Regions from separate parts of the Listeria farberi genome, predicted to be linked through region 2. Evidence: predicted binding sites of a transcription regulator. Region 2 holds the regulator's gene; the other holds the start of a gene.

Evidence for each region. The regulator LexA, encoded in region 2, represses DNA repair genes until DNA is damaged. The targets are predictions, from matches to a motif close to CGAACATATGTTCG.
Region 1: the regulator LexA is predicted to act here: its motif matches at 1,126-1,139, upstream of addB (helicase-exonuclease AddAB subunit AddB).

What each region holds. Positions count from the first base shown of each region.
Region 1 covers NZ_JAARZL010000004.1:30,884-38,585, forward strand. Annotated here, with positions in the region: gene HCB38_RS11155 (hypothetical protein) at 1-37, shown strand, start outside; gene HCB38_RS15110 (hypothetical protein) at 34-231, shown strand; gene HCB38_RS11160 (competence protein ComK) at 258-515, opposite strand; gene HCB38_RS11165 (IDEAL domain-containing protein) at 645-1,001, shown strand; gene addB (helicase-exonuclease AddAB subunit AddB) at 1,151-4,624, shown strand; gene addA (helicase-exonuclease AddAB subunit AddA) at 4,626-7,702, shown strand, end outside.
Region 2 covers NZ_JAARZL010000001.1:1,072,950-1,080,651, forward strand. Annotated here, with positions in the region: gene HCB38_RS05380 (methionine gamma-lyase family protein) at 1-516, shown strand, start outside; gene HCB38_RS05385 (MerR family transcriptional regulator) at 718-1,086, shown strand; gene glnA (type I glutamate--ammonia ligase) at 1,157-2,491, shown strand; gene HCB38_RS05395 (arsenic transporter) at 2,637-3,932, shown strand; gene HCB38_RS05400 (GNAT family N-acetyltransferase) at 3,974-4,495, opposite strand; gene lexA (transcriptional repressor LexA) at 4,525-5,139, opposite strand; gene yneA (cell division suppressor protein YneA) at 5,297-5,626, shown strand; gene HCB38_RS05415 (DUF896 domain-containing protein) at 5,721-5,948, shown strand; gene tkt (transketolase) at 6,097-7,702, shown strand, end outside.

The DNA of each region.
Region 1 (7,702 bases), on a different contig from region 2:
TATAGAAGATATTGTTTTTTGTGAGGTTATGACATGAGAAAATATAGCTTTAATGATTTTAGGTATATTTGCTATGTCGAAGGAAAGAACGGCGCAGTAGAAATGATATTTTCAGATATATTTCAAACGAAGAAGTTAAAAGCATTTCAAAGGCGTATAAAAAAGAACGAAATGGATCTAAAATCCATCTATGATGAATATTTACAGCATGAATCTATTGTTAATAATTAACCATAAGAAGAATATTCCTTCTATTATTATAGTAAAAAATAAAGACATCTTTTTGACAGGATGTCTTTATTTTTTTGCATCTCATTTATCCTCCGTCCATCGTAGCTTGATCCGAAAAAGTTGCAGCTGGTTTTAATTAACTCAAATGGGGTAAATTTAGAAGTATAATGAGAATCAACTTCATAAATTTCTGAATAGACTATACTTCCAGATTTTTTTGGAAAAATAATCATTGTGTGGGGATTTACTTCATAAAACTGAGTACTTATTTGTTCTTTTTTCATTTCATTCAACTCCTCTATGTTTGTATTTATGTCTAAGAAGTAACCTGAAATTATTGCGTAATGCACAAAATTCCAAATAACGACTAAGCACCAAAGTAAGTTATGAGTTATTTTTTGTCATTATAGCACATGGTAATTTACAAGTCATTAGATTTTCGTAAAGTTGTATTTTCAAGCTGTTTTCTGTTTTTTCTTGTCATATTACATTTTTTCGAAATTGTAATAAATATGAGTGAAGGAGTGGTAGTCGTGGAAATGCGTGATTTTTCTAATTCGTTGATGAATCAGGTGGGCGTCCTTAAGGGTGAAAAAGAATTAACAAATGTTTTTATCGAATGCTTCCTGACGATGCTCCTAGAAGAGAGAAAATTAGAACAACTTAGAGCTGAAATTGATAAAGCTCTCGATAATAGGAACAAAGCTAAATTTATGCAACTAACAGAAAAAATGAATAAAATCCAACAGGAAATGCTGGCTTTTGAGTAGAATATATGAAAAACTAAGATAGTAAGAGCTATCTTAGTTTTTTTGAGCTGTTTTATAAATTTTCGTAAAAAAAATGTTCCGAAAAAAGTTCTGGACAGATTGCTCAAATGTGGTAAACTAAATAAAAACATATGTTCGGTGGTGAGGGTATGACACTTCAAATAATTGCTGGTAAAGCAGGAACAGGTAAAACCACTCATTTGATGGATGAAGTAGGCGGAAAAATCAAAAAAACTTCCAAGACGTATATTTTTATCGTCCCCGATCAAATGACGTTTCAAATGGAAACAAGCTTTTTAAATAAACAAAACTTGGCAGGGATGTTAGGGACACAAATCTTCAGTTTTAGTAGGCTTGCTTGGAAAATACTTCAAGAAACAGGTGGATTATCTAAAACTTTTCTGAGTCAAACAGGTATTGAGATGGTTATTCGAAAAGCTGCTTTAGATCAAAAAGATAAGTTGAAAATTTTCTCTAGAGCTACTTCAAAAAAAGGCTTTTATTCAGAATTGGCTAAGTTATTTAAAGAAATGAAACAAGAAGAAATTTCTATAGAAGAATTAGAGAATAGCGCGACAAATCTATCTACAAGTATATCTAGCAAAGTACATGACATTTCGCTTATTTATCAAAAATATGAGGAATTATTAGCAGGAAAATTTCTTGAAAACGAGGATTATCTGAGGCTATTAGCAGATAAAATTATTGAAAGTGATTATTTAAGTCAAACGGAAATAATTATTGACGGATTTACTTCTTTTTCAAAACAAGAGTTAACAGTAATAGAAAAGCTTATGCAAAAATGCGATAAAGTAACAGTATCGTTAACTTTAAACGTGCCTGAAATTCATAAAGGTTTGGAAGAATTCAGTATGTTTAAAGCGAGCACTGAAGCATACTTTGCTTTATTAGAGATGGCTAAATTAAATAAAATTCAAGTGGAACCGGAGAAAATCCTTATAGAAAATAAACGAGCTAACTCCGAATCATTAGCCTTTTTAGCCAACGCTTGGGGAGATAATAAATACTCGTCATATGAAGGTGGAGCAAATGATTTAACCATCCGTCAAGCTAATAATAGGCGTGCTGAGATGGAAGGTGTTGCCCGCGAAATTCGGCAATTAACATTAAAGGGTTATAGATACCGAGACATAGCGATTTTGACTAGAAACATCAGTGATTATGATATTTTATGTGAAACAGTAATGGAGTCATTTGACATTCCTATTTTTATAGACAAAAAACGAGCAATGGCAAAACATCCATTTATTGAATTTATTCGTTCCAGTATTGATGCGATTTTATTTAATTGGAAATATGAACCAATTTTCCAAGCAGTTAAAACAGAATTTTTCTTTGATACGGCTGAAAATGCGAGTGTTATGAGAAGAAAAGCAGATATATTAGAAAATTATGTGCTTGAAAATGGTATTCAAAATAAGTGGAAATGGGAAAAAGAAGGCGATTGGATTTATCGTAAAATTCGAGGACTTTCTACCAATGTATTGCCACAAACAGATGAAGAATTGGCGACTCAAAGCATTATTAATGAAATGAGAAACCTTATTGTTGAACCGCTTTCAACGTTAGAAGATAATTTAACAAAAGCAAAAACAGGAATAGAATTTGCTACGGCTTTATATCATTATTTGGAGCAAGTTAAAGCTGTAGAACATTTAGAATCATGGAGACAAGTGGCAGAAGAAAATGGTTATTTGGAACTTGCTAGAGAACATGAACAAGCTTGGAGCTCAATATCAGAACTGCTAGATGAATTTGTAGAAGTTTTAGGTGAGGAAGAATTAGATATTAATAGTTTTTCTGAAATAATTACGACTGGCTTGGATGCGCTAGAATTTTCTTTACTACCACCTTCTTTAGATCAAATAGTTTTAGCTGATATGGAAAATGCAAAGTTGCTTAATATGAAAGTTGTTTTTGCGATTGGAATGAATGATGGTGTAATGCCACTACGTCAAAAAGATAAAGGGATTTTGTCAGATCAAGATCGCGATTCTTTACGAGTAGAAAATAGCAATTTAAAGCCATCTGCTAAAAATAACATTGGTGAAGAAGATTTATTAGCCTATAAAATAATGAGTTTGCCAAGCGACAAATTATTTCTTAGTTATCCAGCTGCAGATGAGGAAGGAAAAGTTCTTAGCGAATCGAATTATCTAAGAAAAATAAAAGGCCAATTCAAAAATTTAAATGAATCGGTTTATTTAACTGACCCAAGTTTACTGAATGAGGAAGACCAAAGTAGTTATATTCGTTCTAAACAAGCTACACTGGGTTTATTAACAAGCCAATTACAAATGTATAAACGTGGTTATCCTTTATCAAATGTATGGTGGGATGCTTATAATAGTTATTTTGAAGATAACAAAGAATCTGAGGTAGCAAAACAAGTACTTTCTAGTCTTTATTATGAAAATAATACCAAACCACTCCAAGAAACAACTGCTAAAAATCTATTTGGTGAAAATATTCATGCGAGTGTTTCGCGAATGGAGAAATTTTTTAGTTGTGAGTTCCAACACTTTGCGCAATATGGCTTGAAATTAGAAGAAAGAGCTCATTATAAGTTACAAGCTGTAGACATGGGAGAAATTTTCCACGGGGCAATGGAATGGATTTCGGCTGAATTAAAGCGAACTAACCGAGATTGGGGTGATTTGACGGAGGAAGAATGTAGACAAATGGCTAAACTTGCGATGACATTTTTAGCTCCGAAGATTCAACATGAAATTTTATTAAGTTCAAAACGGATGGAATATATTCAGTATAAATTACTTCAAATTATTACAAGAGCTACTACGGTTTTAAATGAACAAGCGAAAAGCAGTGCGTTTCGCCCAATTGGTTTAGAGGTGGATTTTGGTTTGAAAGGAGATATTCCACCTTTAAAAATTCCATTACAATCAAATAGCGAACTTCTTTTACAAGGACGTATTGATAGAATTGATGCAGCTGAACTAGATGATCGTACTTTCCTTCGAATCATTGATTATAAATCTAGTTCACATGATTTGGCTCTTACTGAAGTTTATTATGGGTTGGCTCTTCAAATGCTTACTTATTTAGACATAGTTATAACAAATGCTCAAAAAATGATAGGCAAAACTGCTGAACCTGCTGGAGTTTTGTACTTTCATATGCATAATCAATATGTCCAAGCAGAAAAAGAATTGAGTGATGAAGCAATTGCTCGGGAACTGCAAAAAAGTTCCAAAATGAAAGGCTTAATTTTATCAGATCCTGTGGCTGTTTCGCTCATGGATACAAATCTGGAAAAAGGAAAGTCTTCCAATATTATTCCAGCTGAAATTAAGCAAAACGGTGAGTTAAGTGCCCGTTCCAGAACTGCAACAAAAGCAGAGTTTGATAAAATGCGCCGATTTGTAAGGCAAAAGTATCAAGAGGCAGGAAATAAAATACTAGATGGAGCTGTTTCCATTAATCCTTATAAATTAAAAGAAAAAACACCTTGTCAATTTTGTGGATTTCGCTCATTTTGTGGATTTGATCCATCCTTAACGAGTAATCAATATAGACATTTAACAAATGAAAAAACAGAAACGATTTTAACAAAAATGGATATAGAAGGAGGGACGCAGTAGCATGGGCATAAATATACCAACCAAACCAGAAAATTCTTTATGGACTGATGACCAGTGGAAAGCCATCCAAGCAAATGGGAACAATATTCTTGTAGCAGCTGCTGCGGGCTCTGGTAAGACAGCTGTTTTAGTTACAAGAATCATTGAAAAACTAATAAATGAAACAGAAAATCTAAATGTTGATGAATTATTGATTGTAACTTTTACCAATGCTTCAGCTGCTGAAATGAAGTATAGAATAGGTAAAAGTTTAGAAGAAGCATTAGTGCAAAATCCGGAATCTGCACATTTAAAAAAACAAGTCGCATTACTAAACTATGCCTCCATCTCGACTTTGCATTCATTTTGTTTGGAAATCATTCGAAAACATTATTTCGAAGCCGATATTGATCCTAATTTCCGTTTAATTGAACCTATTGAAAGTAGTATGATTCGTGATGAAGTTTTAGAAAACCTGTTAGAAAAACAATATGGTATAGAAAATAATGAAGCCTTTTTTCATCTAGTTGAATCATTTACTGGGGATAGAACTGATGCTGAGTTGCATACGTTAATCTCGAAACTTTATGATTTCTCTAGAGCAAATCCAAACCCTGATTTATGGTTAGAACAAATGGTAAGTTTTTACGATACAGAGGCGATTGCTTCCATCACAGAATTACCTTATTTTCCAATTATTAAAGAAGATATCCAACTTAGAATGAATCAAGCTAAAAGTTATTTGCTAAACGCGATAGATTATGCAAATGAAAATAATGGACCGGCGCCTTATTTAAGCACATTAGAAAATGATTTAGCGCAAATTAACACTTTATCAAGTAGTAGTTGGGATAATTGGCAAGACATGAAATTTAGTGTTGAGAGCATTGATTTTAAACGTATACCTGCGCTTAAAAATAAAGCTGATTTTGATGAAGAATATGTAGAAGAAGCAAAAAAACTCCGTGATGCTGCAAAAAAAGAAGTGAAAAATGTCTTAATAGATTGGTTTTCAAGAGAAGAAGAAAATTATCTAGCTGATTTAGACAAAATGAAACCAGATATTAAAACGTTAAGTAAATTAGTGAAAAATTTTGCTGAAAGCTTTTTTGAGGAAAAACAACAACGTGGAGTATTAGACTTTAATGATTTAGAGCATTTAGCTTTAAAAATACTTTTAAAAAATGGTGCTCCCTCTGATGTGGCAAATAGTTATAAAAACCAGTTCAAAGAAGTATTAATTGATGAATATCAAGATACTAATATGGTGCAAGAAACTATTCTTTTGCTTGTCACTAATTCGAATGATACAAAAGGAAACTTGTTTATGGTAGGGGATGTAAAGCAATCGATTTATCGTTTTCGATTAGCGGAACCAACTTTATTCATGACGAAGTATCAAGAATATCAGCAAGACGGAGAAGGCAGCGGAATACGAATAGATTTATCTCAAAACTTTAGAAGTAGAAAAGAAGTTCTTGATGCTACCAATTTTATTTTTCATCAGTTGATGGATAAGCATATTGCAGAAATCGATTATGATGAGGCGGCTGAGTTAACTTTAGGGGCTAGTTTTCCTGAAGCTAACAATATGGCAACAGAACTTTTGTTAATTGATATGAAATCAGAAGAAAAAGAATCTGAGGATGAATTATCGCCACAAGAATTGCAAAAAAATCAAGTTGAATCAAGAGCTATTGCGACAAAAATTAGAGACATGATAGATAACAAGTTTCCAATTTATGATAAAAAGTTACAACAAAATAGACCAATTCAATACAGAGATATTGTTGTTCTAGCAAGAGCCATGACGAGTGCACCAGATATGGAAGAAGCAATGAAAATAAAAGATATACCTTTCTATGCCAATAATAATTCTGGTTATTTCGAAACGACAGAAGTAGCAACAATGATTGCTCTAATGAAAGTAATCGATAATCCATATCAAGATATTCCACTAGCAGCAGTTCTGCGTTCTCCAATAATCGGTTTAAATGAAGAAGAATTAGGGCAAATTCGGATGGCGAAGAAAAAAGGCTATTTTTTTGATGCGATGCTAGCCTATAAGGATATTACAGTTTCGGATGCAGCAAATAAAATTAGTCGTTTTATAACACAATTAAACAATTGGCGTGAACTGTCTATTCGGGAGAATTTGACTGCCTTAATTTGGCAAATCTATCAAGAAACAAACTTCTATGAATTTGTAGGCGGGTTACCAGGTGGAAAACAACGTCAGGCTAATTTACGCGCTTTGTATGATCGTGCGAATCAGTATGAAAAAACTTCTTTCCGTGGATTATTCCGTTTTGTGCGTTTTGTTGAGCGATTAGAAATTCGTGGAGATGATTTAGGCACAGCCAAAACGCTCGGCGAAAAAGAAGATGTAGTGCGTATGATGACGATTCATGCAAGTAAAGGTTTGGAGTTTCCAGTAGTTATAGTTTCAGGATTAAGTAGAAAATTTAATATGCGTGATATTTATAGTAAAACACTATTAGACAAAGACTATGGTTTTGCTTCTAACTATCGAGATATAGAAAAGATGATTGTCTATCCAACTATCATGCAACAAGCGATAAAACAAAAAAAATCTCGGGAAATGATTGCAGAAGAAATGCGAGTTTTATATGTTGCACTTACTCGTGCGGAAGAAAAACTAATTTTAACGGCAACTGTTCCAGATTTTGAAAAAACAAGTAAAAATTGGTTGCAAGTAAGTAACCAACAAGAAACTATTTTACCAGCAGCAATTCGAGCGAAGGCGAAGTGTTATTTAGATTGGATTGGAAATGCTACAATCCGCCACAGCCATTTTAAAGAATTATTATGTGAAGAAAAGATTAAAACACTTCTAACAGATATGAAACTTCAAATTGAAATTAAAACGAAAGAAATGTTCCTAACGGATGACTTAGAAAAGGAAAAATCAGATAACTGGATGGAGAATGTAAAAGCACATAAGCAAGTGCCCGTTAAAAGTCCATATAAGGATGAAATTGAGCGTTTTATGCATTACCAATATAAAGATGAGGAATCTACTGGAATTCGCGCTAAACAGTCTGTGACAGAGCTTAAAAGACAATTCTCTTTGCAAGA
Region 2 (7,702 bases):
TATATTGCTGGGAAAAATATCTTGGTCGATTTATGCGGCTACCGGTTGACGACTCCTGGGATAGGGAGAGAAGCAGGTGCATCTCTTTATAGCTTATTAGAAATGTATCAAGGATTCTTCTTGGCGCCGCATGTAACTGCTCAAGCAATTAAAGGTGCGCGTTTTACTGCTGCTATGTTAGCTGAATTCGGCGTAGAAGCAGATCCGCTATGGAATGCCAAAAGAACGGACTTGATTCAAAGTGTATCTTTCCACAGCAAAGATAAAATGATTGCTTTTGCTCAAGCAATCCAAGCAGCTTCCCCAGTTAATGCGCATGTATTGCCAATCGGCGCATATATGCCAGGCTACGAAGATGACGTGATAATGGCAGCAGGTACATTTATTCAAGGAGCCAGTCTAGAACTTACAGCGGACGGACCGATTAGAGAGCCTTATCAACTATACGTCCAAGGCGGTTTAACATACGAACACGTTAAAATTGCTGTAACTAGAGCAATAGAAAATTCTTTATAAAAAAGTAACATCCATTTTCAAAAAAAGTTTTTATTTTTTTACTACGGTAGTTTCTATCGTGGTTTTTTTGTTGTGGAATTGTTGACATGTATGGGTTTGTGGTATATGTTAGATAATCTTACATAAATTTGACAAAACATCTGACGTACATTATAATGCTACTATCATCAAAAAATAATTATGTTTTGAGGGGGAATTGTCGTGAGTGAAAAGGAAATCCGGAGATCAATGCCGCTGTTTCCAATTGGGCCTGTGATGAAGCTAACCGATCTCACCGCTAGACAAATTCGCTACTATGAAGACCAAGGATTAATCCATCCAGCACGCAATCAAGGAAATCACCGTTTGTATTCACTTCAAGACATTGATGTTTTGCTAGAGATAAAAGATTATTTGAATGATGGTCTGAATATTGCGGGAATTAAGAAAATGTATCAAATGCAGCAAAAAGAATCAAAAGAACCTTTGACAGATGATGATGTACGCAAAATACTTAGAAAAGAAATGCAACAAGCTGGTCGCTTTGTCAAGCAAGATGCGACAGGGAAACAACAATTACCAAGGTTTTAAAACGACAAGAAGAGGTATTTACTTTATTTAGAAGTTAATATAATTAGATTATTTAGGAGGAATTTAGATTATGGCAAAATATACAAAAGAAGACATTTTCCGCTTCGCAGATGAACAAAATGTAAAATTTATTCGTTTACAGTTCACGGATATTCTCGGGATAATTAAGAATGTGGAAATTCCTGTTAGCCAACTAAAGAAAGCACTAGATAACAAAATCATGTTTGACGGTTCCTCCATTGAAGGCTTTGTAAGAATTGAAGAGTCTGATATGTATTTATTCCCAGACTTAGATACTTGGGTTGTGTTCCCATGGACAGCTGAAAAAGGAAAAGTTGCAAGAATGATTTGTGATATTTATAATCCTGACATGACTCCATTTGCCGGAGACCCGCGCGCTAACTTAAAACGTGTACTTAAAGAAATGGAAGAACTAGGTTTCACAGAATTTAACTTAGGGCCTGAGCCAGAATTTTTCCTATTCAAGTTAGATGAAAATCGTCGTCCGACGCTTGAATTAAATGATAGTGGTGGTTATTTCGATTTAGCACCAACAGATTTAGGTGAAAACTGTCGACGTGATATCGTGCTTGAATTAGAAGAGATGGGCTTTGAAATCGAAGCTTCTCACCATGAAGTAGCTCCAGGTCAACACGAAATTGATTTTAAATATGAAGACGCCGTTACAGCGTGTGATAGTATCCAAACATTTAAATTAGTCGTAAAAACAATTGCTCGTAAACATGGTTTACACGCAACATTCATGCCGAAGCCACTCTTTGGTGTAAATGGTTCTGGAATGCATTTCAATATGTCGCTATTTAATGAAAAAGGAAATGCTTTCTTCGATGAAAGTGGCGAATTAGAATTGAGCCAAACAGCTTATCATTTCTTAGCAGGGATGTTGAAACATGCTCGTGGCTATACTGCTGTTACAAATCCAACAATTAACTCATTCAAACGATTGGTTCCAGGATATGAAGCACCATGTTACATTGCGTGGTCAGGTAAAAATCGTAGTCCGCTAGTACGTGTTCCAAGTTCTCGTGGATTAAGCACACGTCTGGAATTACGTAGCGTTGACCCATCTGCTAATCCGTATTTAGCAATGGCGGTATTACTTAAAGCTGGTTTATCTGGAATTAAAGACGAATTAACTCCTCCAGCACCGGTTGATCGTAACATTTACGGCATGAATGAAGAAGAACGTGAAGCAACTGGCATTTATGATTTACCAGAAAGCTTAGGTCATGCTCTAATTGAACTTGAAAAAGACGACATCATACGTGATGGTTTAGGTGAGCACATTTTCGAACACTTTATTGAAGCGAAAACGATTGAGTGTGATATGTTCCGCACAGCAGTTCACCCTTGGGAACGCGAACAATATCTTGAAATTTATTAATAGTTTGAAGCTCGTTTCTTAAAAACTGGAAACGAGCTTTTTTTATTTTAATAACGGATATCAAATATTTGATGTTTGGCAAATAGAGGCTTATATTTAAAATTGTGCTAATGAAAGGGAGTTTTCATTAGGGAAAGGGGAAGAAATGCAGATTACTCTAGCTATTTTAGTATTTGTTTTAACGCTTTTTTTCGTGATTTGGCAGCCAAGAAATTTATCAATTGGATGGTCAGCATGCGGCGGAGCGTTAATTGCATTATTACTTGGTGTTGTCACCTTATCAGATGTTGTAACTGTTACAGGGATAGTATGGAATGCCACACTCGCTTTTATTGCTATTATTATTATTTCCCTAATTTTAGATGAAATTGGTTTTTTTGAGTGGGCAGCATTACATATGGCAAGGCTATCAAAAGGAAATGGATTATGGATGTTTATTCTAATTTCTGTTTTGGGAGCTTTGGTTGCAGCGCTATTTGCAAATGACGGAGCGGCACTGATTTTGACTCCGATTGTTTTAGCGATGGTCCGAGCACTGAATTTTGATGAGAAAAAAGTATTTCCGTTTATTATCGCAAGTGGATTTATTGCAGATACGACATCTTTACCTCTTGTGGTTAGTAATTTAGTCAATATAGTTTCGGCTGATTTTTTTGGAATTAGTTTTTCGCAATACGCACTTATCATGTGGATTCCCACTGTTTTTTCTTTAGTTGCTAGCATCATTATTTTATATATCTATTTCCGAAAAGCATTACCTAGAAAGTATGATGCGAGAGCAATTCGAGAACCGGTTTCAGCGCTTAAAGATAAAAAGATGTTTCGCATTTCGTGGGGAATCCTTCTCATTCTTGTGGTAGGCTATTTTTTGAGTAGTTTTTTAGAGATACCAGTGTCATTTATTGCCTTACTAGTTGCTTTTATTTTTTTATTTGTTGGAGCAAAAAGTCACTCAGTTTCAACAAAAGCCATTTTAAAAGGAGCGCCTTGGAATATTGTATTTTTCTCCATTGGTATGTATGTAGTTGTGTATGGTTTGCAAAATGTTGGAATAACCAAACTGTTATCAGAAGCTATTATTTATGTTGCGGATTTTGGCTTATTTGCTGGGACAATTGGAATGGGTTTTATAGCTGCGATACTATCATCTGTCATGAATAATTTGCCTACTGTTATGATAAATGCACTTGCAATCGATCATACTTCATTTACTGGGGTGATGAAAGAGGCATTGGTTTATGCTAATGTTATAGGCTCAGATTTAGGTCCTAAAATAACGCCGATTGGCTCGCTCGCTACTTTACTTTGGTTACATGTGTTAGCACAGAAAGGTATCAAGATAAGTTGGGGCTCTTACTTCAAAATTGGCATTGTAATTACTATTCCTGTTTTGTTCATTACGCTCGTAGGATTGTACTTATCACTACTTATTTGGAACTGAAAAACCCCCGTACACTTTTAATTAAGCGTACGGGGGTTTTGTTATGCCTTATAAAGCACATGAGGTTTTAGTGGATCGCCATTTGCTAAAGCAGGATGTTCGAAATTAGCTACTTTTGTCAAATGGATTTTTTTCATAACTTGTTCGGAAGCTTTATTGCAGGTTGCGGTAAAGCTGTAAATTTCGTTGATAGCACTGATACCCTTAGCAAACGATAATGCACCTAATGCGGCTTCAGTAGCATATCCTTGGTTCCACGCACTACGCTTTAATCGCCAACCAATTTCGGTGCAAGGGGTAAATTCTGCTTTGAATGTCGCTTCATGAAACCCGGTAAATCCGATAAATTCACTAGTAGTTTTAACTTCGATGGCAAAAAGACCATATCCTAGGGAATTTAGTTCTTCTTGATTTCTATCAAGTAGTGCATTACTTTCTTTTTGAGTTAATGTGGCTGGGAAGAATTTCATTACTTTTTTATCTGCGTTCATTTGGCTAAAAGGAAGATAATCACTTACTAAATAATCTCTTGCGATAAGCCTTACTGTTTCAAAATAAATCATCTTAAAAACCACCTGTTTACCAAATAAAATTAGCGAATATCTCTATAAAGTCCGATTACTTTTCCAAGAATAGTAACGTTATTTAAAAGAATAGGTTCTAAAGCGTCGTTTTCGGGTTGTAGTCTGAAATGATTAGCTTCTTTATAGAAACGTTTGCATGTAGCTTCATTTTCATCCGTCATGGCTACGACGATTTCTCCATTGATTGCGGAACTTTGCTGTCTAACGATTACTTTATCGCCATCAAGAATTCCAGCATTTATCATGCTCTCACCGTCAATTTCTAACATGAATACATTCGTTTCGCCAGCTGCCATGTATTCTGGCAAGGGGAAATATTCATCGATGTTCTCAATTGCTGTGATAGGCATTCCGGCTGTTACCTTTCCTATGATAGGAATATTTACAACATTTGGTGTTTCTGCTTCGTCTTCTAAAGATAATATTTCAATCGCACGAGGCTTGGTTGGGTCACGTCTAATTAAGCCTTTACCTTCAAGGCGAGCAAGATGCCCATGAACTGTAGAGCTAGAAGCAAGGCCGACTGCTTCCCCAATTTCGCGTACAGAGGGTGGATAACCTTTTTCTTTTACTTCTGATTTAATAAATTCATATATATCTTGTTGGCGTTTAGATATTTTCATGGTTTCACCTCATTAAGTTAATGGTTATTTTATAAATCAAGTATAGCAAAAGAAAAACCAATATGCAAACAAAGGTTCGTTTTTTTATTGACATAAGCGAACGGTTGTTCTATAATATAGAAAAGCGAACATATATTCTTTTTTGGAGGGGTTTTTAATGACATTAAAATTAATTTGGGATAAATTTTATGTTTCTATTATATTTGTATTAACTTGTATAGTTTTAGGTATTATTTTAATGTGTACTGTTATTGGAAGTGGTAGTGAGTATTCAGAAGTGGATGTAAATGAAGGGGATTCCGTTTGGGCACTTGCTGACCAATATGCAGCGAAAAGCGACATGCCTAAAGCTGATTTTGTATCATGGGTCGAAAAAGAAAACAATCTAACCGATGGGCATGTGAAAGCTGGGGATTCCGTAGTTATACCAGTACACGAAACAAAGTTACAAAAAAGTGATAGCACTATTCAATTAGCAAACCAGTAGAAACGATTTTTATATCGTTTATGATATAATAAAGGAAGTAGTGATTATACTACTTCCTTATTTTATTATAATGCAGAAAAGGGTGAATTTTTTAATGCTAGAAAAAGCTAAAATAGATAGAATTAATGAGCTTTCTAAAAAGAAAAAAGCTGGAACACTAACGACCGAGGAAAAAAAGGAACAAGAAAAATTAAGAAAAGAATATATTAAATCATTTCGTACACATATGAAAGGTACAATTGAAAATACAACGATTATCGACCCTAAAGGAAATGATGTAACACCGCATAAAATAAAACAAATGAGAAAGAATAAGAAGTAATAGTTAGCACCAAATGAACATTTTCGCGCAAATGAACAAAAATACCAATCAATTAAGCAATTTAAAGCAATTATTAGTTGTATTAATTGCTCTTTAGGCTTATTATTAAAAGTAGTTAAAATTATATTGAAGAGAGAGGATGTTTCATTTGTTCGATAACACAGATAGTTTAGCAGTTAATACAATTCGTACATTATCAATGGATGCAATTCAAAAAGCAAATTCTGGTCACCCAGGTTTACCAATGGGAGCAGCGCCAATGGCCTATGCTCTTTGGTCTCGCGTATTAAACACAAACCCTAAAAATTCCCATTGGTTTAACCGGGATCGCTTTGTACTTTCTGCTGGACACGGCTCAATGCTTTTATATAGTTTATTACATTTAAGTGGTTTCAAATTAGAAATTGAAGACCTTAAAAATTTCCGTCAATGGGAAAGTAAAACTCCGGGTCATCCAGAATATCGTTATACTGACGGTGTAGATGCAACTACTGGTCCACTTGGTCAAGGTATTGCGATGGCTGTTGGTATGGCTATGGCAGAAAGACATTTAGAAGCAAAATATAATAAAGATGGTTTCCCAGTCGTGGATCACTATACTTATGCGCTATGCGGAGATGGAGATTTAATGGAAGGTGTTGCATCTGAGGCGGCTTCCTATGCAGGTCATCAACAACTTGGAAGACTAGTTGTTTTATATGATTCCAATGATATTTCTCTAGATGGTGATTTAGACAAATCATTCTCTGAAAATGTAAAACAACGCTTTGAAGCTTATGGCTGGGAGCACTTATTAGTTAAAGATGGTAATGATACAGCAGAAATTCTAGCTGCTATTGAAAAGGCAAAACAAAATACTTCACAACCTACAATGATTGAAGTGAAAACTGTTATTGGTTTTGGTGCTCCAAATGCAGGTACAAGTAAAGTTCACGGTGCTCCACTTGGTGATGAAGGTATTTTAGAAGCGAAAAAAGCATATGGCTGGAATTATGAAGAAAAATTCTTTGTTCCTGAAGAGGTTACTGCTCGCTTCAAAGAAACTATTGGCGAACGTGGCGAAAAAGCTGAAACTGCTTGGAATGAATTATTTGCTTCTTACAAAGCGAAATACCCTGAGCTTGCTGAGCAATTAGAAGATAGCTTAAATAACAAGTTACCAGCTGATTGGGATGCGGATCTTCCAGTTTATGACGATTCTAAAGCACTTGCTAGTCGTGCTTCAAGCGGAGAAGTTATTAATGCATTAGCTGGAAAAATTCCTACTATTTTTGGTGGCTCGGCTGACCTTGCTGGTTCTAATAATACAACAATCAAAACAGACGGTGAATTCACTAAAAAAACTCCTGCAGAACGAAATATCTGGTTTGGAGTTCGTGAATTTGCAATGGGTGCAGCGTTAAATGGTATGGCTCTCCACGGCGGACTACAAGTATACGGAGGTACATTCTTTGTATTCTCTGACTATGTACGTGCTGCGATTCGTTTATCTGCCATTCAACATTTACCAGTAACTTACGTAATGACACATGATAGTATTGCAGTAGGGGAAGATGGCCCAACACATGAGCCGATTGAACAACTTGCAAGTTTACGCGCTATGCCGGGTCTTTCTGTCATCCGTCCTGCTGATGGGAATGAAGTAGTAGAAGCTTGGAAACTAGCGATTACTTCTACAGATACTCCACATGTACTTGTCCTTACACGTCAAGGATTACCTACGTTACCAAATTCTGCTAAGTTATCTGCAGAAG